Regions from separate parts of the Bacillus sp. D386 genome, predicted to be linked through region 1. Evidence: riboswitches for the same ligand, from Rfam matches in the RefSeq annotation. Region 1 holds a riboswitch; each other region holds the start of a gene.

Region 1 (7,962 bases):
CCTCTTCTTGTGAAGAGGTTTTTTTCATTTACTCACTTCTCTATTTAAAATGAAATGGAGAGATGTAGAATGGCAAATGAAGAAAAGAAGTATCGGTTTGAAACAGTAGGTATACACGGAGGATTGCAGCAGGATTCGGTAACTGGAGCGAGAAGCGTGCCGATTTACCAGACGAATGCTTATTTATTTAAAGACACAGATCATGCTGCGGATTTATTTGGATTAGCTGAAACTGGCTATATTTATACTAGAATCCATAATCCAACTTCAAGTGTATTCGAAGAACGTATAGCAGAATTAGAAGGTGGCATTGGAGCTTTAGCGGTATCAAGTGGTGCTGCAGCTATAACACTCTCAATCCTAAATATTGCGGGAGCAGGTGATGAAATTATTTCTGCGTCCACTCTATACGGCGGAACCTACAATTTATTTGCCAATACTCTCCCTAAGTATGGTATTAACGTAAGGTTCGTGGATCCAAGTGACACTGAAAATTTTAGAGAAGCGATTACATCAAAGACCAAAGCTATTTTTGGAGAAACGATTGGAAATCCAAGCCTGCAGGTTCTTGATATTGAACGGGTGGCGGAAATTGCTCATGAAGCTGGAATTCCGTTAATCATTGATAATACATTTGCAACTCCTTATTTATCCCGTCCGATTGAGTTTGGAGCGGATATCGTCGTACACTCAGCTACGAAATGGCTGCTTGGAAATGGAACCACATTAGGCGGGGTCATAGTCGATGGAGGGAAGTTTGACTGGAATTCATCTAAATTTCCGGGCTTTACTGAACCCGATCCAAGCTATCATGATCTGATTTACAGTGAAGCAATTGGTGCAGCAGCATTTATTGTAAAGGCCAGAGTTCAGCTGTTGAGAGATTTAGGTCCTTCCTTAAGCCCGTACAATGCCTTTCAATTTATTCTCGGATTGGAAACTCTGCATGTGAGGATGAAGGAGCATGTAGCCAATACGAGATTAATAGTTGACTATTTAAAACAGCATCCGGCTGTATCGTGGGTCTTGTATCCAGGAGATTCAGATCACCCTGATTACGAAAAAACGAAGAAATATTTACCCAAAGGTGCTGGAGCAGTCGTTGTTTTTGGAATAAAGGGTGGACGTGAGGCAGGTAAAAAACTGATTGATTCCGTTGAACTGTGGTCCCATGTGGCCAATGTGGGAGATGCAAAGAGCCTAATTATCCATCCGGCAAGCACGACTCATCAGCAACTAAGTGAAGAGGGATTAAAAGCATCAGGTGTACAGGAGGATTTAATCAGACTGTCTGTTGGAATTGAACATGCAGAAGATCTAATTGAAGAATTGGAGCTTGCGATTGAAAAAGCAACAGGTATAGCTTCCACTGAGGTGGTTGTGAAATAAATATTGAACATGCTATGCAGACTTTGGTGTTGACAGTTCTTTCTTCAACATGATAGGATAGCAGACAGTTAGATTTAATTGAATAGTTTAAGTACTCTTATCAAGAGAGGCCGAGGGAAGTGCCCTTTGACGCCCGGCAACCGGCAATCATTTATGATTGAAAAGGTGCCAATTCACACAGGATAATAAATCCTGGGAGATGAGAGAAAGGAACATGTTATAAATAAATCATGCCTTTCTGCCTCCGCAGAAAGGCATTTTTGTTTAACTGAAGTTATTCTTTAATTATAGGTTGATAGAAAGAGCAGGTGAACTTTTCATGATTACATTACGTGATGTATCGAAGACCTTCTCAGGAACATTTAAACGTTCATCAGCTGTCAAAGCAGTGGATCAAGTCTCATTATCTATTGAAAAAGGCGAGATCTTTGGAATTATTGGGTACAGCGGTGCGGGAAAAAGTACCCTCATTAGAATGCTGAACGGTTTAGAGAAGCCAACAGAAGGCAGTGTCTTGGTGGCAGGCAAAGATATGGCTGCTATAAAAGGCGCTGAATTAAGAAAAGCCAGAATGGAAATAAGTATGATTTTTCAACACTTTAATCTCCTCTGGTCAAGGACAGTCAGCGAAAATATAGAGTTTCCTTTAGAAATTGCGGGCGTACCAAGCAAGGTACGTAAAGAAAGAGTGAAGGAACTTGTAAGTCTGGTAGGATTAGATGGCCGTGAAAATGCTTATCCATCTCAGTTGAGCGGCGGTCAGAAGCAGCGGGTCGGTATAGCGCGCGCATTAGCGAACAATCCACAGGTTCTTCTTTGTGACGAGGCGACATCAGCACTTGATCCTCAGACTACAGACGATATTTTGGATTTGCTCGTTGATATAAATAAAAGACTTGGCTTGACAATCGTATTAATTACACATGAAATGCATGTTATTCGTAAAATCTGTCATCGCGTTGCTGTGATGGAGATGGGGAAAGTGGTCGAGAGCGGAAAAGTACTTGATGTATTTAAAAAACCAAATGCTCCGATTACTAAACGATTTGTACAGCAAGTGACTGAGCCAGAAGAAACGAAAGAGACGATTGAGCATTTGCTTGCTGAATATCCGACGGGGAAAGTTGTACAATTATCCTTTATTGGCGAATCAGCTGAAACCCCTGTTTTATCAGAGGTTATCCGCTCTTACAAAATCAATGTAAACATATTGCAGGGTAAAATATCGCAGACTCAGCACGGGTCCTATGGAACGTTATTTATTCATGTAGACGGTGATGCTGCTGAAGTGGTGAAAGCGATTGACTATCTCCACAATCAGGAAATTGGTGTGGAGGTGATTTCAGAATGATGGAAACATTATTACCAAATGTAGTTTGGGAACGAATTTATGAAAAGACATGGGAAACCTTGTATATGACAGGTGTCTCATTAATCGCAACTTTTTTCCTTGGAATTATATTGGGTCTGCTATTATTCTTGACCTCAAAGGGGAATATGTGGGAAAACAAAGTGATTTACGGAATTGTAGGTGCTTTCGTTAACATATTCCGTTCCATTCCATTCATTATTCTAATCGTGTTGTTAATTCCTTTCACAAAGGCATTAGTAGGAAGTATTATCGGTGTCAATGCGGCTTTGCCAGCTTTAATTATAGGTGCTGCTCCATTCTATGCGCGAATGGTTGAGATTGGATTGCGTGAAATTGATAAAGGTGTAATCGAAGCAGCAAGATCGATGGGGGCCACTTCCTTTACAATCATATGGAAGGTGCTAATTCCTGAATCTCTGCCTGCACTTGTTTCTGGTATCACAGTTACGGCAATTGCGCTTGTAGGTTATACAGCGATGGCAGGTATGATTGGTGCGGGCGGACTTGGAAACCTTGCCTATTTGGAAGGGTTTAGCCGCGGACAGACAGATGTCACGATTGTTGCTACTATTTTAGTATTGATTATTGTGTTTATTCTCCAATTTATTGGAGATTTTATAACAAGAAAATTAGATAAGCGCTAGGGAGGAAACCAAAGTGAAAAAGTTATCGTTCATACTTGTTTTAGGATTAACCCTATTATTGGCAGCCTGCGGTGGATCAGGAGATGAATCCAATTCCGGGGACAAAGAACTAAAAACGATTAAAATTGGCGCATCAAATGTTCCACATGCAGAAATATTGGAAGAAGCAGCAACTCTTCTTGAAGAAAAAGGTATTAAACTTGAAGTTGAAGTATTTACAGACTATGTAATGCCGAATAAAGCATTGGAAGATGGCTCAATTGACGCTAACTATTTCCAACACATCCCTTATTTTGAGAGTCAAGTGAAGGATAATGGGTATGATTTCGCCAATGCAGGCGGAATCCATATTGAACCGATTGGTGTTTATTCTAAAAAATACGACAGCCTGGATGACCTACCAAAAGGCGCAAGCATCATTATGAGCAGCTCAGTAGCTGATCATGGGCGTATGTTATCTATGCTGGAAACAGAAGGCTTAATAAAGCTAAAAGAAGGCATTGATAAAACTAAAGCAACTGTGGATGATATTGCGGAAAATCCGAAGAATTTAAAGTTTAAAACGGATATTGAAGCACCTATGCTTACGCAGGTTTACAATAATGATGAAGGCGATGCAGTACTGATTAATTCCAACTATGCCATTGAAGCGGATCTTGTACCAGCTGAGGATGCGATTGCATTGGAAAGTGCTGATAATAATCCATACGTAAACATTATTGCTGTTAGATCTGAGGATAAGAATAAGGAAGAAATTAAAACATTGGTTGAAGTTCTTCATTCTAAAGATATCCAGGATTTCATTAATGAAAACTACAAAGGGTCCGTTATCCCATCAAATAAATAATAGAAAAGGAAGGTGCAGCTATTCATTTAGCTGCACCTTTTTCATCTATATAATAGGTGTTTTAAAAGCAATTGTAAGATGCTTTTCCAATGAATTATTTTCTTCTCTGGTATTATTTTTCAGGATAATCAAGGATTTCCTAGAAGAAATACGCAATATCACTTTTAAGATGTGCTCAGAGTGGTATATAGACTTTGAGGGTTCTTCTGCAAAGTGATACCCTTATTATAATAAATGGAAAGGAATGATTCATTATCTTTGACAATCAGTTACAGCTTAGAGTAACAGATGAAATGGAAAAAGCGATGAGGCAGGCACATGGAGTTGGCTATGAAGTTTACAGTCAGAATCTTGAAGTGCGTATGAAAGTAGAAGAGAAGCGTGAACGTAGTTATATGAAGAGTAATCAAATCTTAAATGATGTGAATAGAAGAGTACATGGGTAAATGAATCAAGTGATAAAGTGAATATTTCTAAAAGTGATAATCATAAAAACAGGTAGCGGAAGAAAAATCAATTTCTCCTTCTACCTGTTTTTATGTTTTCAATTAGTGCAAAAATGTTACTGCCGTCTTTAAAATCAGGGTGGTTGGTAAAGATCATGCTGGTTCTTTTCTTTCGTGAAAATTAACATTATAATGTCAGTAAAGCTAAGTATTATGTTAAAATATTATGTCCATTTTATGTAATTTTCTCGTTTCAAAAAGTTGAATCTAGATTTGATTTGTTATAAGATTGTAATGAGAATAAATTGAGAATAGAAATAATCTAAAACTTTAGATGACTATATATTGGAGGTATAAGAATGGCTGGTTCAGTTCTTACAATTAAAGATTTACATGTTTCAATAGAAGGTAAAGAGATTCTTAAAGGGGTAAACCTTGAAGTTAAAGGTGGAGAAATCCATGCAATTATGGGGCCAAATGGTACAGGAAAATCTACATTGTCATCTGCTATCATGGGTCACCCAAAATATGAAGTAACAAGTGGTTCCATCACAATGGACGGTGAAGATGTTCTTGAAATGGAAGTTGACGAACGTGCTCGTGCCGGTCTATTTTTAGCAATGCAATACCCAAGTGAAATTACTGGGGTTACTAATGCCGACTTCATGCGTTCTGCTATTAACAGTAAACGTGAAGAAGGAGACGAAATTTCCTTAATGAAATTCATTAAAGAAATGGATAAAAAAATGGATCTATTAGAAATGGATCAAGATATGGCTCAACGTTATTTAAATGAAGGCTTTTCCGGCGGTGAAAAGAAACGTAATGAAATCCTTCAATTATTAATGCTGCAACCAGCCATTGCGATTCTTGATGAAATCGACTCCGGTTTAGATATTGATGCGCTGAAAGTTGTTTCCAAAGGAATCAACCAAATGAGAAACGAAGATTTTGGCTGCCTAATGATTACTCACTATCAACGCTTATTGAACTACATTACTCCAGATTATGTTCACGTAATGATGCAAGGTAAAATCGTGAAATCCGGTGGAGCAGAACTAGCGCAACGCTTAGAAGCAGAAGGATATGACTGGATTAAAAAAGAATTAGGTATTGAAGACGAAACAGTAGGAATTGAAGCATAAGCAATAGGAGGATCGTTATGACAATCGAAACTACATTACTCGAAAAAGATGTTGTATCATCTTTTTCAAAAGCACATAGTGAGCCTGCCTGGCTTGAAAGCTTCCGTTTAGACGCCCTTTCTGCCTCAGCTGAGCTACCTATGCCGAGACCTGATAAAACGAAGATTGATAAATGGCAATTAGAGGATATGAAAGTGAACTCCGTTACAAGCGAGACATTTACATCTATTGATGAACTTGCTGAAGACGTGAAAAAGCTGATCAATCCTGATGAGAACAGAAGTTTGTATGTACAACGAAACAATACAGCTGCTTATTTGACAGTATCTCAGGAACTTAAAGATAAAGGTGTTATTTTTACAGATATCAGGACTGCTGCTAAAGAACATCCTGAACTTTTGCAAAAATACTTCATGACTACAAGTGTTCCTGTAAAAACGAATAAGCTTACAGCTTTACATGCAGCACTCTTTAATGGTGGAGCTTTTCTTTATATCCCACGCAACGTGGTTATTGAAGAACCCATCCAGGCTATCTTCATGATTGATAATGCTGAGACTGAATTATATAATCACGTACTTGTTGTTGCTGAAGAGAGCAGCTCCGTAACGTACGTTGAAAACTATATTTCATTGGTTGACGGCAAAGAGACTATTGGAAATATCATTTCTGAGGTTATCGTCGGCAACAATGCGGTCGTTAAATATGGTGCAGTTGATACATTATCTAAAGATATGAAAACCTATGTAAACCGTAATGCATATGTAGGAAATGATGGACGAGTGGAATGGGCATTGGGCTTAATGAACGATGGTAATACTATTTCAGAGAATATTACAAACCTACATGGTAATGGTTCATATGGTGATACTAAAACAGTAGTGGTTGGTACTGGTAAACAAACTCAAAACTTTACAACTAAAGTTGTTCATTTTGGTAAAAACTCAAATGGATATATCCTGAAGCACGGTGTTATGAAGGATGAAGCATCCTCCATTTTTAATGGTATCGGTAAGATTGAACATGGTGCCACTAAAGCTGATGCTGTACAGGAATCCAGAGTATTAATGCTTAGTCCGAAAGCACGTGGGGATGCAAACCCTATTCTGTTAATTGATGAAGATGATGTAACAGCTGGACACGCAGCTTCTGTAGGCCGTGTGGATCCAATTCAGCTTTATTATTTAATGAGCAGAGGGATCAGTAAAACAGAAGCAGAACGTTTAATTATCCATGGGTTCCTTGCCCCAGTAGTAAATCAATTACCTGTTGAAGCTGTTAAAAAGCAGTTGACTGAGGTAATTGAAAGGAAAGTTAAATAATGATTCCAACGAATATTAAAGAACTATTCCCAATTTTAAATGAGAAAGTCAATGGTCATTCATTAGTATATCTGGACAGTGCCGCAACTTCGCAGAAGCCAGCATCCGTTATTCAGACTATTGATGAGTATTACAAGCGGTATAACTCTAATGTACACCGTGGTGTTCACACACTTGGAACGATGGCCACGGATGCTTATGAGGGAGCACGTGAAAAGGTAAGAAAGTTCATTAATGCGAAATCCATCGAAGAAGTTGTCTTTACAAGAGGGACAACGACTTCGATTAATACAATTGCTGCCAGCTACGGGAAAGCTAACCTAAAAGCTGGTGATGAAATTGTTATCAGTATGATGGAACATCATAGTAATATCATTCCATGGCAGCAAGTAGCTAAAGCAACCGGTGCGACATTGAAATATATCCCGCTTGGAGAAGACGGTACTATTTCACTTGAAACAGTCAAAGAAGTGATTACTTCAAACACGAAAATCGTTTCAGTTATGCACGTATCGAATGTGCTTGGTGTCATCAATCCGGTTAAAGAAATTGCGAAAATTGCCCATGAAAATGGAGCAGTAATGGTTGTAGATGGTGCGCAAAGCACTCCGCATTTGAAAGTGGATGTTCAGGATCTTGACTGTGATTTCTTTGCCTTTTCTGCACATAAAATGTGTGGACCAACTGGCATTGGTGTCATGTACGGGAAAAAGGAATACCTCGAGAATATGGAACCAATCGAATTTGGCGGAGAGATGATTGATTTTGTGGGATTGCAGGATTCTACATGGAAAGAG
Region 2 (7,962 bases), on a different contig from region 1:
CTCTGATAATTTAACTTCCTCCTCAGGGATTAACGCAAATCGGGTTAATTTTTCTGTATTGACAATCGCATAGTCCAAGCCAGCCTTTGTACAGTGGTATAAATAAACGGCATTCAGGACCTCTCTTCCCTCATTCGGCAGTCCAAACGATACATTACTGATACCTAAAATCGTTAATGTTCTCGGAAGCTCTTTTTTAATGGCCGCCAGTCCCTTTACCGTTTCCGCAGCTCCTTCCCGGTATTGTTCATCACCAGTACCAACCGGAAAAACAAGCGGGTCAAAAATAATATCCTCCGGTACGATTCCATACTTTTCTGTTAACAGTTGATACGATCTCTGGGCAACCTCCAGTTTTCGTTCTTCTGTTACGGCCATCCCTTTTTCATCAATTGTTCCAACAACCAAGGCTGCACCATACTCTTTTGCCAATGGAACAATTTTCTCAAAGCGTTCTTCCCCATCCTCTAAATTTATCGAATTAATGATTGCTTTACCCTGAGAATGGCGGAGTGCTTTTTCGATGACCATTTCATCGGTTGAATCGATAACAAAAGGCACCTTTATTTTTTTAGCCGCTTCTTTCATGAATTCTTCCATATCAGACACTTCATCGCTATCTGGATCAGCTAGGCACACATCTATTACATGGGCTCCTTTTTTGACTTGCTGTCTAGCAATCTCGGAAGCTTCTTCAAATTTCCTGTCCTTAATCAGATTCTTAAACTTTCTGGATCCAATCACATTTGTCCGTTCACCTACAAATAAAGGTCTCATTGAATCATCATAGATTAAGGCATCAATACCAGAGACAGCATGATTACCCTGTTTGCCATTAATTTGCCTCGCTTCAATTCCGGTAACCGCTTCTTTAATAGCTCGAATATGATCAGGAGTCGTTCCGCAGCAGCCGCCAACAAGATTAATCCAACCTTTTTCGGCAAATTGCTTGATCTTCTTGCTTAGGGAGGAAGGCGATTCATTATATTGGCCATTTTCATCTGGTAATCCCGCATTCGGGTAACAGCTTACTGCAGCAGTGCTTAATTCAGATAAAGACCTGATATGGTCAGCCATGAACTCTGGACCAGTTGCACAATTAAGCCCGATTGCAAGAGGATTCATATGCTCACACGATATATAAAAAGCTTCAATGGTTTGACCGGCTAGAGTAGTCCCCATTGGTTCAATCGTTCCTGAGATAATTAATGGAACTTCCCTGCCTAAAGATGAGAATGCTCTTTTCATTCCAATATAAGCTGCTTTCACATTTAATAAATCCTGCGATGTTTCCAAGAGAAGCAAATCAACTCCCCCATCAAGCAGGCCCTTCGTTTGCTCTTCATATGAATCTGCCAATTGTTCAAAAGTGGCTCCGCCTGTTACGGATAAGGTTTTGGTCGTAGGTCCCATCGAACCTGCAACAAAGCGAGGGCTGTCAGGACTGTCAAACTGTTCTGTTGCTTTTCGAGCCAATTGAGCTGATTCTTTATTCAGCTGATATGCCAGGTGACCAAGATTATATTCATCCAGTACAATTGGAGTTGCCCCGAATGTGTTTGTTTCAATAATATCCGCACCTGCTGCCAAGTACTCTTCATGAATCGATTGGATTACATCCGGGCGGGTTAGCGTTAAATACTCATTACACCCATCGTATTGTTCCCCGCCAAAATCATCCTCTATTAATTGATGCGCCTGAATCATGGTTCCCATTGCTCCATCTAGAATAACTATTCTTTCAGCCAATAACTCTTTCAATTTTTCTGTTCTCATGATAGATGCACTTCCTTATTTACAACTGATTTCTGTTCTTTGATGTACCGAACCAAATGCCCGCTTAATTCATATTTCATAAAAGGTGTAATAATATAGATACCGTTAAATAGTTCACTTGCCGCGTCCACTAATTCTTTTGAAATGGCAAAGCTTTCGCGAGCACAGGCTTCCTTATCCGTTCCGGCTCTTTCCATCGCCTCTCTAACATGAACCGGCAATGAAATACCTGGCACTTCATTATGTAAAAACTCTGCATTCCGGTGACTCGTTAAAGGCATAATGCCAATAAAAATCGGCTTTGTTATATGCCTGGTTGCCGCGTATACTTCCTCTAATTTTTCAATACTAAACACGGGCTGGGTTAAGAAATAATCAGCTCCAGCCTGAATTTTCTTTTCCATTCGCTGTACGGCTTTATCTATGTACTTTACATTTGGATTAAAGGCAGCTGCGATATCGAAATTCGCCCGGCTACCCAGCGATTTTCCTGAATAGGAGCGCCCCTCATTCAATTGCTTAACCAATGAAATCAGGTCCATTGAAGAAAGATCATATACAGAAGTCGCGCCCGGAAAATCACCAATTTTTGAAGGATCCCCAGTCACCACCAACACCTCTGATAATCCAAGGGAATGCATGCCCATTAAATGAGATTGCAAGCCAATCAGATTATGATCTCGACAAGTTAAGTGAACAAGAGGCACCGTATTTAACTTTGATTGTAAAATCGACGCTACCGCAAGATTGGATATTCTCGGTGACGCCAATGAATTATCCGCAAGTGTAATCGCATCGGCACCCGAATCTAATAGGTAGCGACTTCCTATTAAAAAATCCTCCAGGCCGAACGTCTTTGGCGGGTCCAACTCCACGATAACCGTCGTTTGTTTTTTTGCCTTACCTGAAATTGTATCTGGACCTTTTCGTTTATATTGAATGATTTCATATGATATAGGCTGATGCTTCGGCTTGGCTACAAAATCTTTCACCTTTACAGGATGAAGATCTTCGATTCCTTTACGAATGGCCTGAATATGGGCAGGAGTTGTACCACAGCATCCACCTAGCAGCCGGACCCCCTGCTTCACAAGCTGCCTTGAACTATTAATGAAATAATCCGCTTCTGTCGAATAGACATATCTTCCATCTGATAAATCAGGTAAGCTGGCGTTTGGATAAGCCGCATAATAGGTATCTTCCAATAAAGGTACTTCTTCGTATGAGCGAATCATATGATAGGGACCCATCCGACAATTGATGCCTACCACATCAGCGCCTGTTTTTTTCATAAGAGAAAACGCCTCACTGACATGCATACCATTTTGCAAAAGGCCTGTTTCATGCAGAGAAATATTCGCGATAAGAGGAAGATCACTCATTTTTCTAGCCGACTCTATTACCGTTAATAATTCGTCTAAATCATAATAGGTTTCAAGTAAAATGCCATCCGGCTTTTCTTCCAATAAAGCGGTCAGCTGTTCATCGAAATATCCCTTAATTTCAGTTAATGTTAATTCTGATTTCCGGAAACTCCGTAAGCCGCCAATCGTCCCAATAACGAAGGTGCTTGGATCAGCCGCATCTTTCGCTATTTTAATTCCAGCTCTATTAATTTGAGAAACTTCCCTTTCAAGGCCATAGCGCTTTAATTTATGGAAATTTGCGCCGAATGTATTCGATTGAATCACATCAGCACCAGCTTCAATATAACTTCTATGCATCTTTTTGATCTGATTGGGGTTTGTCAAATTAAGCTCTTCAAAGCAACTATCAATTCCAAATGAATATAAAAGTGTTCCACTCGCCCCATCTGCGACTAGAATTTTTTCATTTAACGTTTCCAGTAGTTTCACTGTCTTTCCCCCTAATTAGTTGGTTAATGTCTCTGATGAGGAAAACAGACTAATAGAAAAGAGCTTTCATCATGAAAGCCCTCTTTCCTAAGGTCTCTCATCTCTCAAGCATTGCTTGCTGGATTTAGCACCTTGGATTACCATCCAGGTTGCTGAGATTTCAACGGGCCAGTCCCTCCATCTCTCTAGATAAGAATATGAAATTATATATTTACTTAATTTACTATAAATTTTCAGTTATTTCAATCTATTTTGATAATTAATCCAAAAGAGTTAACGATTTAGTATTTTGGGTATGTATGGGGTAGGAGTGATGTTAGATGAAGGAAATAATAACGAATCAGTTTAAAAATCCAACTGGTGTCCTCGGAAAGATTGCAGGTAAAATAATGGCCTATGAAAATGAGGAATTATACGAATGGACATTTGATCAATTGACTATTACCCCAAATGACACACTGCTAGAAGTTGGTTTTGGCCCAGGTGAAGGAATGCACATGCTTTTTGAGAAGTACCCTACCATCCAAATAGATGGTGTCGATCCATCAGAAGAAATGGTGAAAAATGCGAGCAAACGAAATCAAGAACAACTCAACCGCAATCAGCTTCGTTTGTTTAATGGAACTGTTCTCGGGATTCCCAATCCAATGGTGTACGATAAAATATTTAGTGTAAATAGCTATCCATTATGGGAAGATCAAGAGGCTTGTATTCAAAAAATACATTCTTTATTAAAAGAAAATGGAAAACTGACTATAACCGTGCAGCCAAGGCAGGAAGAAGCAACCGAAGAACAGGCTCATGCCTTTGCCGAAGAGATTAGAGAGGTGCTAACTAATACAGGCTTTAAGTCTATTAAGGTTCAAACGAAACCACTCAAACCGTGCTTATCTATAAATGTCACAGCCATCAAATAGCCCTTTTTATGAATATTAGAAATTCCACTCAAGCTTAGACACTCTTTCTATCTGACCCTTTTCAACCTATAAAAACCATAAGCTCCTCCATCAGTTTTGATTGAATTTCTATTATTTAGGGTATATTATAAACATATACACATATATTAAAAAACCAGAGAGCTGGATACTCCCTGGTACAACTACTAGCGAGTGGTATGCAAATAGTTTAGTTCTTAGAGGAACCACCCTTATGCTTTGGTCGGCGCGGGGTGGTTTTTCGTTTGCCCTTTAGCTGAAGATTGGCGAATCGCGTGGCGATGCCGGCAGCAAGGGTCGTGAAAAAGATCATTGCTACATCTTTTGCCAGAGCTATTAGAAAATCCATAAGTATATCACCTCCCTCCTCCTTTATATAAGGAAAAGAAGGTGCATACCACCCGCACCAAGTAGTTGCATGAAAATTATACCATATATGTTATTGATAACATAATGACTCTGGTTGTCTTTTTTAGGTGATTGAAAATTCCTATCCCTTGCTAATGGATCTCTTTTATTTGCTCTCTGTTCACAAGTATTGTTGCTGATGACTTAAAGAAAGACAGCTTTTTTATTGTCGCAATTATTCAACTAATGCCCCATGTTTTTCTCCTATTAAATTGATTTTTATCAATTCCTTATTCTTATGTAAAACTCTTTTTCGTTATCCTGAACCTTTACTGCCATAAGAAGTTCAACACAAAAAGGCATTCAACGATTATCACTTAATATTACCTTAATTAAAAATTATACTTTTTCTTCTTCAGCTATCCCAACATAACATCGTTAACCGATATTGCGGTTTTACCGCTACGCCTATTTCACACTGAAGTAACTAACTTTGGCTGCTGCATTAAGCGAAATGGGAACCCTATAAGAAAAGGAGCAGCCTAAGCAACCCCTTTTAAATAACATCAATAATTTCCCTTGTTCACAGGCCTAATAAGCACTCCTAATTTAACTATTAGTTTAAACACCCAATAAAAGAAAAAGAAGTTAAACAAAAAGCCAAACGAGACTAAAGAAAACAGCATTCCACCATGATAAACTAAAATATCAGCAGGAAAACCGAAATAATAATCACCAATACTCTTATCAAATCGATAACCTAAGGTAGGAACAACTACAACAATAATAGTTGATATAAGACTTACTATTGATAATTTTAGTTTTTGGGCATTAAATTTGTTGATGTTTAAAAACGCAACTATTACTAAACCATTGATTAACAACCCAATAATCAAATCAATCATACTAAAATCCCCTTGTTTACTTATTCCAGAATTTTTCTTTATAAATTATTATAACAAATATTTCCTTAGAAACCTTTTGTTATTTTCAGACAGCCAAGATTTCCATAAAAAATAGCCGTCCATAAGCCATTATGGCTTATGGACAGCCTATTACGATTTCGAACCTTTTGTTTTCCGATATTCCCCAAACGTAAATACAGTAGCAATGATAGCAAGCCATGCACATCCTGCAATATACCCTGCAATTACATCACTCGGATAATGGACACCCAAGTAGATTCGGCTGTAGCCCATCGTTAAAATCAAAAAAATACAAATCGCATAGACAGCCAATCTAATGGGCCAATTCTTCGTGATTCTGGTAGTTATGATCATAAGTGCGCCGTATAGGATAAAGGATGACATAGCATGACCGCTCGGAAAGCTGAAGCCATTTACCTCGATCAATGGATTCAATGTTGGTCTCTCCCGCTGGAAAATCCATTTTAAGTAATGGTTAACATAACCGCCCGATAATGTCGTGATGATTAAGAATATGACACTTAATACACGTTTTTTAAATAATAAAAACACAGAGAATAGGATAACCAATAGAATATTGCCATCAACTGATCCAAGATTAGTTATAAAGGTAAGTACTTTTGTGCTTAATTCATTAATACTCCCCTGCACAGCCTGGATGATTGTCATATCAAAATGATAAAGCTCATTCTCATTTATGTTCTCTGCAATATCTACGAATAGGATGGTACACACAATAAAGAGGGCGATTAATACGAAAAAGGTGATTACATGAACATTTAAAAAGGTATTCGTCTGCTTCTTCATTTCTGCCCTCCTATTCTAATATGTATTAGCTCAGCCTATTTTAGATTCTACAAATGCTTTAGCATGTTGTTGGAATGCTGAATAAGCATCTGCCTCTTCTTTATAGACTTTCCTTTCTCCAAAGCTAACATGTAGTGTATCCAAATTTAACTGAATAACCGTTTCATACTCATACGTTGCATTGCCAATCAAATCAATCCACGTTTCATCTGGCAAATCATGGACCTGGCACAGTACCATTCCGCCTGGATTATAGACGTGCAGAACTGCTTCATCAGCCAACTCATCAATCCATTTCGTAACAAGGCTTGAAGCTGACATTGCCGTTCCGCAAGCATCCGTAAAGCCAACACCTCGTTCAAATGTGCGAACAAAAATGGATCCTTCCTCCAGACGGGACACGAAGCTGACATTCACACCATCTGTAAACCAGTCATTCTCACCATTCAGCATAGTTGCTATTTTCTCTTGTTTATCCGAATGGATTACCTCTTTATCAACAAGACTGATCAGATGTGGATTTGGTACTGACAGGGTTGTGAACGTAAGATTCTCGTCAATAAACGGCAGTTTTTGATTGATGATTTCGTCCATTTCAGTATTCATGGGCAATGCACTCGTTGCCTTGATAACCGGAGATATTTCGACGCGGTATGTAGGGATATCCTTATACATGTCCGGCTCTTTCTTAACCTGCAGGGTGGCTTTCATCGTTTCTATCAGCAGGTTATTTTTCTTCAATTTTTCTTGAACATACCGACCTACACAACGGAGTCCATTCCCACACATGGATGCTTCTGAACCATCTGCATTAAAGACTCTCATTCTGGCATCTGAGGCCTCACTGTTTAACACAAAGAGAATTCCATCTGCTCCCTCTGTGCCCGTCCGCTTGCACATATTTATAGCCAATTGGCTTCGTTCTTCATCTGTTAATGACAGCTTGGTATCCATTTCATCGATTAAATAAAAATCATTGTTAGAACCATGTACTTTAATTATCTTTATATCCATTCTCCTGCTCCCTTCAAACAACATTCTCTTCACTATTTCACCATTATAAAACATATTGTGCAACAAGCTAAAGTTTAGCGACGTTTATAGGAGTGGTCAGTGGTTTTGCTGCTGAAGGTAATCAAGGCAAAAGCAATAGCCTATTCTCTTTTCATCCTCTGTTGCTCCTTCCGTAAATGTCAGGAGAGGTGTATTGGGATCAAGAAAATGTTTACTGTAGTATGCCGGCATCCATCCGCAAGAATAATGTACAATTTTCCGCTTATCATATGTTTGTTCAACAATGAATTCAGATCCATG
Region 3 (7,962 bases), 440 kb from region 1:
GCAATTGTATCGCCCCATGGATTGATAACCATGGAAAACCCGCCGAATGTGTTATTAGGATCTTTTCCGACTCGGTTGACAGCTATAATAAATAGCTGGTTTTCTATGGCTCGTGCCTTCAAGAGCGTTACCCAATGATCCACTCTTGCTTCCGGCCATTCTGCCACTACGAATATAAGCTTTGCTCCCGCCAAAGCATGTTTTCTTACCCATTCGGGAAAGCGGATATCATAGCAAATCAGGCCTCCGCTCATGTTCCCATCTATCTTAAATAAATTCTCTTTTTGTCCCGCTATAAGATATTGATGTTCATCCATTACGTTAAAAAGATGAGCTTTATCATACTCAGATATGACCTCTCCAAAGCGATTGAATACATACATTCTATTAAAATACCCTTTTGAGGTTTTCACAGAAACAGAGCCGCCAACAATATTGACATTGTACTTTAAGGCCAGTGAGGAAAGTAGCTTAATCGTTTCCTTTCCTTCAAGATCAGCAAGATCCCCCAGCTGTTGCAGTGCATAGCCTGTATTCCACATTTCAGGTAGCACAATACAATCCGCACCATTCTGGGCCGCCTCAGATATAGACTCTGTTACATGCTTAAAATTTTCATTTGGCTTTCCATACTCGATATCCATTTGTACACAGGCGATTTTCAGGTGGCTTCCCCCTCTCTCTTCTATTAAATAGGTTATTTCAATACATGGCTGATAGCAACTTTGATGCTATCTGTTTACCCAATATGTAAATGAAAATGGAATCGGGCTTAATCATCAACTCCATCATCCAATTCTCCACTAAGAATTTATAATTGTCTGATCATAACCATTCGGATTTTGCCTTTGCCATTTCCATGAATCTGCGCACATATCCTTCAGACTCTTTTCTGCTTTCCAGACCAGTACCTTTGCGGCCTTTACGGAATCAGCGTAACTAACAGCCACATCACCGGGCCTCCGTTCCACTAATTCGTAAGGGATTTTCCTTCCGCTAACACTTGCGAAAGCATACACCAGGTCCAGGACACTATATCCGTTTCCTGTTCCAAGATTAAATGCTTCTACTCCAGATCTACCCTGCAGATATTCCAATGCCTTCAAATGGCCCTTCACTAAATCGACTACATGGATATAGTCGCGAACACCGGTACCATCATGAGTTTCATAATCGCTGCCAAAAACGGATAATTTATCTCTTTTTCCAATGGCAACCTGTGTGATATATGGCATTAAATTATTGGGAATACCACTTGGATTCTCACCGATTCTTCCTGATTCATGAGCTCCTATAGGATTGAAGTACCTCAGCAAGGCGATACTCCATTCTGGATCGGAAACATGCAAGTCACACAGGATTTCCTCTATCATTAATTTTGAACGGCCATATGGATTGGTTGCTGATAATGGAAAGGACTCATCAATCGGTACCCGATCCGGCATACCATATACAGTGGCAGAAGAGCTGAATACCAGCTTCTTCACCTGATGCTTCGCCATAACTTCACATAGTCTGATGGTACCCGTCACATTATTTTCATAATATTTCAGAGGCATCGAAATGGACTCACCAACTGCTTTTAAACCGGCAAAATGGACAACTGAATCAAAATCATATTTTGCAAACAATTGGTCAACAGCTTCCTTATCTACTAAATCTATATTATAGAAAGGAAAGTTCCTACCAGCTAACTCTTTCACTCTTTCAATTGCTTCCACATGACTGTTAGAGAAATTATCCAGCACCACAATATCATAATTCGCTTTTAAGAATTCAACTGCCGCATGGCTGCCTATATAACCAGCACCACCTGTAATGAGTATCGCCATCCATGATCCACTCCCCTGTTTCTCACGATTGGTAATTAGAAATACACATACACTAATTTCACCTTATTTAGAATTATGTGGTACTTAATTTCTTTATGAGTTAAAAATACTAAAAGAAGAACAGGGCAGTGGATACTCAATTTATATTGTCGCAAGTCGATATTTAGGCTTGTTTAAATATCACTTGTTTTAGCTTTAAGGAATTCATCCTTAATCCTCTGCAGTAACGACTGATTTGTCAGAAGGCGATAACCTGTATTGGCCAAGGCTTTTGCACCAGTAATGACGGCTTGGTCTCCAAGTTCTGATATAGCACACTCTCTAAATTCTTTTGTGTGGGCAATTAGATCATTCGGACCAATTTTGATATAAGGATGCGCTGTCGGAACAACATGGCTTACATTTCCTGCATCTGTTGAACCGGATGCATTCCGCGTACCCTGTACAACCTCCTCACCTAGAGCTGCCAGTTCTTCTCGAAGTACCTCATCAAGAGCCGTGTTCAGAACGAAATCATGAACTTCATTTTGAAATCTTTCTATTTTTACATCGGCTCCGGTTGCCAACGCCGCACCTTTGGCAATCTGAATAATCCTTTCCGATATTTCCTCACAACTTTTCCAAGTTGAAGCTCTAATATAGAATCTTGCAGAGGCATAATCAGGAATGATATTAGGTGCATCTCCTCCATTTGGAATAATGCCATGAACCCTTATATCTGTCGGCAGCTGCTGTCTCAATGCGCCAATCCCATTAAATAACTGGATGACCGCATCAAGTGCATTAATCCCTTCCTCTGGTGCTGCCGCAGCATGCGCCGGTTTCCCATAAAAATGAAAGTCAAGGGGATTAACAGCCAAGAAAGGCTGAGTTGTTCTCGTTTGACCAGAAGGATGAATGATAATAGCTGCATCCACACCGTCAAACAATTGATGCTTTACATAACTGCCCTTCGCACTTCCATTTTGACCCCCTTCTTCTGCCGGGGTACCGTAAACAAGTACCGTTCCCCCTATTTCCTCGAGTACTAAACCAAGCGAAATTCCAGCCGCTACGCTGGTGATGCCAATGATATTATGGCCGCATGCATGGCCAAGGCCAGGAAGCGCATCATACTCGGCAAGAAAAGCTATCGTAGGCCCCGGCTTTGAGGATGATTTCCTCGCTAAAAATCCAGTTTTATGGCCAGCAATATCATTTGTTACCTCAAAGCCAGCATCGATTAATACCTTGGTCAGTGTTTCAGATGCAAAGAATTCTTCATTCCCTATTTCTGGATTTTCATGAATTTGGTGGCTTATATTTATATATTTGTTTTTCTGCTGATCTATATATTCATTGATAATATCTTTATGAAAAATGCGACCTTCGTTTTTAATCATTGCTCTGCCTCCAATCTCTCTAATAATCTTATACCTATGTTAGTATCCGAAGTAATTCATTGATCGACTGCCGGGCTGGTCCAGGCATCCTGATAATTAACCAATTCTTCTATTGAAACAAAAGCCGGAATGGTATTTCCTTTAAATGTTTTAAGGATAAAATCCTCCACTTCCTCGGAATGATAGATGTCTGCCAGTTTTTTTAGCTCAGCGCGGTCTTTATCCCCTTTTTTTATAGCGATAATATTAATGTATGGTTTGGCCGTTGCACTTTCATGGAACAAGGCATCCTTTAATGTCAATCCTGCCTCAACCGCAAAGTTATTGTTTATAATAGATGCATCTACATCTTCAAGAAAACGCGGTGTATTCCCGGCAGCTACCAGTTCGAGTTTAATATTTTTTTGATTTGATTTAATTTTTTCCAAAGAGCCTATTCCATCAAAATTATCTGTTAGTGTAATGAAGCCAGCCTCCTGCAAAAGAAGTAGCGCCCGGCCAAGATTTGTACCTTCATTAGGGACAGCAATTTTAGCCCCATCAGGCAATTCCTTTAAATCCTTATGCTTATTTGAGTAGATTCCCATTGGTGCAATAACAGTAGAGCTTAGTGGCTCAAGATCTAATTTTCTTTCCGCCACTTGTTCTTCAAAATAAGAGATTGTTTGGAATGCATTAGCGTCCACTTCACCATCATTTAGAGCTGTATTCGGCAAAATATAATCACTGAACTTTACAAGCTCTATATTGAGCCCCTTCTCCTTAGCGAGTTCAGCAATATAATCCCATATTCTTGTGTCTCCGCTGCTTACTCCAACCTTAATGGTAGAGCTGCCCTCTTTTGCACTGCCTTTCGAATCGCTTCCACATGCTGCTGTTACGACAGTACATGCAATTATTAAAATAGTAAGAAAAAGTTTTTTCATTTTTTCCATCTCCTTCTTTATCGTCTTCTTATTTTTCTAGCCAGCGTATTACCTATGGATTGTAAAAGCTGTACAATGATTACCAGTGCCGCAACGGTTACAATCATGGTGTTAGTGTCAAACCTCTGATAACCATAGGTGAGGGCAAGATCTCCAACTCCTCCAGCTCCTACTGCCCCTGCCATTGCTGAGGCTCCAACCAGCCCAATAGTTGCTGTTGTAAAGGTTAAAACAAGAGAGCTAAGTCCCTCTGGTATTAAAAACCGAAAAATGATCTGCCATTCAGTAGCGCCCATTGACTGAGCTGCTTCAATAATTCCCTTATCAACTTCCAATAATGAATTTTCAACCAATCTGGCAATATAAGGACCTGCATAAAATACAAGCGGTACAATGGCGGCATTCGTTCCAATCGCCGATCCAACAACCAATCGTGTAAATGGAATCAAAGCCACCAATAAAATAATGAAGGGAACCGAGCGTAAAATATTAATGATTGGGTTCAATATATTAAACACCCACTTATTCTCCAGAATGTGACCCTTTCTCGTTATGACGAGTAAAATCCCTAAAGGCAATCCAATCACGGCCGCGAATAGTAAGGAGAAGAAAACCATATAGAGTGTGTCACTGAATCCAATCAGTAACTGTTCAAGTGTAATTTCCATTCCTAAAAACTGTTCATTCATGATAGCTTAACCTCCTGCAAGAGCACATCCTCACTCTCTATGTATTGGATCGCCTTCTTTATTTCTTCTGTTTCACCGATGACCTCAACGATTAAATTTCCAAAAGGGGTTTCCTGTATTTCAGAAATATTGGCAGAAAGAACACTTAAATGGACATCAAAACTTTTCGCCACTGTTGAAAGTAGATGCTTGCCAGACGAAGATCCCAAAAAATTAAGTTTCCAAACTGCTGGTTTATTCTCCTTTAAGGATTTCAAAAAGCTCTGCGGAATCTCGTCGTGAATGACTGTTCTAACAAACCGCTTGGCAACCTCAGTGGTTGGCTTGGAAAAAATATCAAGAACAGGACCCTGCTCAACAACCCTCCCATTTTCCATGACAGCGACCTTATTGCATATCTCTTTAATCACCGACATTTCATGTGTAATAAGCAAAATTGTTATATTGTATTCTCGGTTTATTTTTTTCAATAGCTCTAAAACATCCCTGGTCGTCTGCGGATCCAATGCCGATGTAGCTTCGTCACATAGCAGGATAGATGGATTCGTGGCCAGAGCTCTCGCAATTCCAACCCTCTGCTTCTGTCCCCCTGACAATTCATCCGGGTAACTTCGACCCTTAGCTGATAACCCCACGAACTCCAGTAATTCTCGAACTCTATTTTGAATCGTTAATTTACGAACGCCGGATAGTATCAATGGAATCGCTACATTATCAAATACCGTCTTAGATTGAAGTAAATTGAAATGTTGAAAGATCATCCCGATTTTCTTTTTCTCTGCCCTTAATTCCTTTGCTTTGAGACTGGCAAACGATTTACCATTCACAAGGACCTCCCCCTCAGTAGGCCGTTCAAGCATATTAACTAAACGCAAAAGTGTACTTTTCCCGGCCCCGCTGTATCCTACCACTCCAAAAATATCCCCTTTTTCAACCGTTAAATGAACGCCTCTCAGAGCATCTACGCTTTGACCATTTGCTTGATATGACTTTTTTATGTTTCGAAACTCAATCATGTTCTCTCCTCCAGGCCTAAAAAATTCGAAATGCAAAAAGCCCCTTCTGTCATTAGACAGAAGAGGCTTTGTATGAACATATACATAAAAAGACAAGTAGAAATATGTTCGCTTAAAGCTTCCTCTTATCTCTCAAACAGATGTTTGTTGGAATTAGCACAGTATTTTTACCATAGTAAAAATCCGCTGCCGAAGTATCATAGGGCCAAATCCCTCCACTTCTCTCGATAAGAATCGCTTGCTATTCAATTAAATTTGATGTTTCCAACTATATCCTATCTTGTTTAGCAATGTCAATAATAATTTATAATATTTAAAATATTTTTGATTTATAATAAAGAATATCCTAAATCAAGTTACAGCAACTAAAATTCATGAATATTTCCAATTCATGAATCATTTTGGTCAGTTATTCGTATAGGATATTAAGGTAAATTATAGAAAAAATAAGGAGGGGTACTTTGTGGGAAATATCTTCATCTATTCCATTATCATTGGGATTATATCGGCACTTATTCTTGTGCCATTCAAAAATAATGAAAAATTACGTATCCATATGAAGGGGAAAACAAAACTGCTTGTTTTTGTCAGCTTAGCTGCATTAATCACGATTGGAGCATTTTTATTTTATTACTTCACCCTATTGGATCAAACTATCTCTTCTCTTTGGATTTTTGTCATCATACTAACCTTGCTGGGTTCAATGCTTGCTACGGGTATGGAGAGAACCATTAAGGGTATTTTATTTGCAGGTAGTTTGCTTGTCGGTCTCTATTTTTTAACGGCATTTCTGTTCAATGCCGATGAAAAGTATACTATAGCTAAAATGGACATCAAAGAAGAAATTCAAACATTTGATGAAAATAAAAAGCCGGCCAGCGTGCCTCCTCAATACGCGCGCAATAAAATGAAAAAAGCATTTGGCCAGGTACCAAATACGAGCTACTACGAATTAGGGAATTTACAAATCCAAAAAGTAGATGGTGAGTATGTTTATATTGCTCCAGTCGAATTTTCAGGATTCTTCAAATGGCTGAAAGGGAAAGAAACTCCTGGTTACTTTATATTGAGTGCTACAGATTCATCAGCCAACCCAAAATTTGTTGATGCAGAAATGATCTACACTCCTTCTGCATTCTTCAATAAAGAAACAGAGCGCCGTATTCGTCTACAGTATCCATCCTACATATTCTATGGGGATTCACAGCTTGAAGTAGATGATAATGGCACGCCATTTTATATTCGCTCTTATGGTGATTTTGTCTCTGCCAGAAATGGCTTTAAGGTAAAAGGTGTTGTGGTGATGGATGCCAAAACTGGGAAGTCCAACTCTTATTCCCTTTCTGAAGCGCCCGAATTTATTGATGGTGCCGTTGCACCAGAAGTTGTCAGTACACAAAACAGCTACTTCGGAAATTATATTCATGGCTATTGGAACAGCCTATTTGGAAAATCAGATGTTAAACTGCCTTCTGATGAGGGTACCGAAGCGAATGTAAGTCCGATCTTTGATGAAAATGGAGATATGTATTATTTCACTGATTTCACGAGTCCTAAAGAAGGCGTCGATTCTATGCTCGGCTATGCGCTCACAAATTCCAGGACAGGTAAAGCTGTCTATTATACAGGTAATATGGAGGAATCCTACATGGATTCACAGGGTGCCCTGCAAATTATCGAGAAGAAGTTTATAGAAAAGAAATGGGAAGGAGAAATGCCCATCATCTATAATTTTTACGGTGAAGCCAGTTGGTTAACAGGAGTCCTGGATTCAAATGGATTCCTACAAAATTATTTCATTGTATCTGCTGCCAATCCTGAAATAACAGCATATGGGTCAACGCCAAATGAAGCCTTAAAGCTATACAAAACAGCACTTCAAAAAGGCGGCGGAACGGTTAACGGCACCTCCACAAGTGTTGAGAAGAAAATCGATGGGAAAGTTATCAGAGTCTATAAAGAAAAATCAGGTGAATATACCGTCGTTTCGTTCCTTCTGGATAATGGACAAAGCTACAATATGTCCTCTGAAAAGGATCCTTTGATCATATATCTGCAGGAAAACGATGAGGTATCTGTAACGTACCTGGATACCGGGGAAAACTTTTTACCTGTTA

What was found. Region 1 has a riboswitch for S-adenosylmethionine ahead of FHY45_RS14425 (methionine ABC transporter ATP-binding protein). Riboswitches for the same ligand answer to the same signal wherever they lie in the genome.
Region 2: another riboswitch for S-adenosylmethionine. It lies ahead of FHY45_RS10280 (bifunctional homocysteine S-methyltransferase/methylenetetrahydrofolate reductase); the one in region 1 lies ahead of FHY45_RS14425 (methionine ABC transporter ATP-binding protein).
Region 3: another riboswitch for S-adenosylmethionine. It lies ahead of FHY45_RS12440 (methionine ABC transporter ATP-binding protein); the one in region 1 lies ahead of FHY45_RS14425 (methionine ABC transporter ATP-binding protein).

The regions. Positions count from the first base shown of each region.
Region 1 covers NZ_VEMV01000004.1:511,881-519,842, forward strand. Annotated here, with positions in the region: gene FHY45_RS14420 (O-acetylhomoserine aminocarboxypropyltransferase/cysteine synthase family protein) at 70-1,389, shown strand; SAM riboswitch class I at 1,484-1,595, shown strand; gene FHY45_RS14425 (methionine ABC transporter ATP-binding protein) at 1,709-2,740, shown strand; gene FHY45_RS14430 (methionine ABC transporter permease) at 2,737-3,405, shown strand; gene FHY45_RS14435 (MetQ/NlpA family ABC transporter substrate-binding protein) at 3,419-4,252, shown strand; gene FHY45_RS20605 (YuzK family famiily protein) at 4,546-4,698, shown strand; gene sufC (Fe-S cluster assembly ATPase SufC) at 5,058-5,843, shown strand; gene sufD (Fe-S cluster assembly protein SufD) at 5,861-7,165, shown strand; gene FHY45_RS14450 (cysteine desulfurase) at 7,165-7,962, shown strand, end outside.
Region 2 covers NZ_VEMV01000003.1:278,200-286,161, reverse strand. Annotated here, with positions in the region: gene metH (methionine synthase) at 1-1,776, opposite strand, end outside; gene FHY45_RS10280 (bifunctional homocysteine S-methyltransferase/methylenetetrahydrofolate reductase) at 1,773-3,632, opposite strand; SAM riboswitch class I at 3,727-3,828, opposite strand; gene FHY45_RS10275 (class I SAM-dependent methyltransferase) at 3,953-4,549, shown strand; gene FHY45_RS20530 (hypothetical protein) at 4,758-4,916, opposite strand; gene FHY45_RS10270 (hypothetical protein) at 5,482-5,820, opposite strand; gene FHY45_RS10265 (phosphatase PAP2 family protein) at 5,971-6,648, opposite strand; gene dapF (diaminopimelate epimerase) at 6,679-7,662, opposite strand; gene FHY45_RS10255 (hypothetical protein) at 7,759-7,962, opposite strand, start outside.
Region 3 covers NZ_VEMV01000004.1:76,865-84,826, reverse strand. Annotated here, with positions in the region: gene FHY45_RS12465 (carbon-nitrogen family hydrolase) at 1-665, opposite strand, end outside; gene galE (UDP-glucose 4-epimerase GalE) at 804-1,832, opposite strand; gene FHY45_RS12455 (M20 family metallopeptidase) at 2,006-3,214, opposite strand; gene FHY45_RS12450 (MetQ/NlpA family ABC transporter substrate-binding protein) at 3,271-4,140, opposite strand; gene FHY45_RS12445 (methionine ABC transporter permease) at 4,158-4,808, opposite strand; gene FHY45_RS12440 (methionine ABC transporter ATP-binding protein) at 4,826-5,845, opposite strand; SAM riboswitch class I at 5,968-6,079, opposite strand; gene FHY45_RS12435 (YrzE family protein) at 6,309-7,962, shown strand, end outside.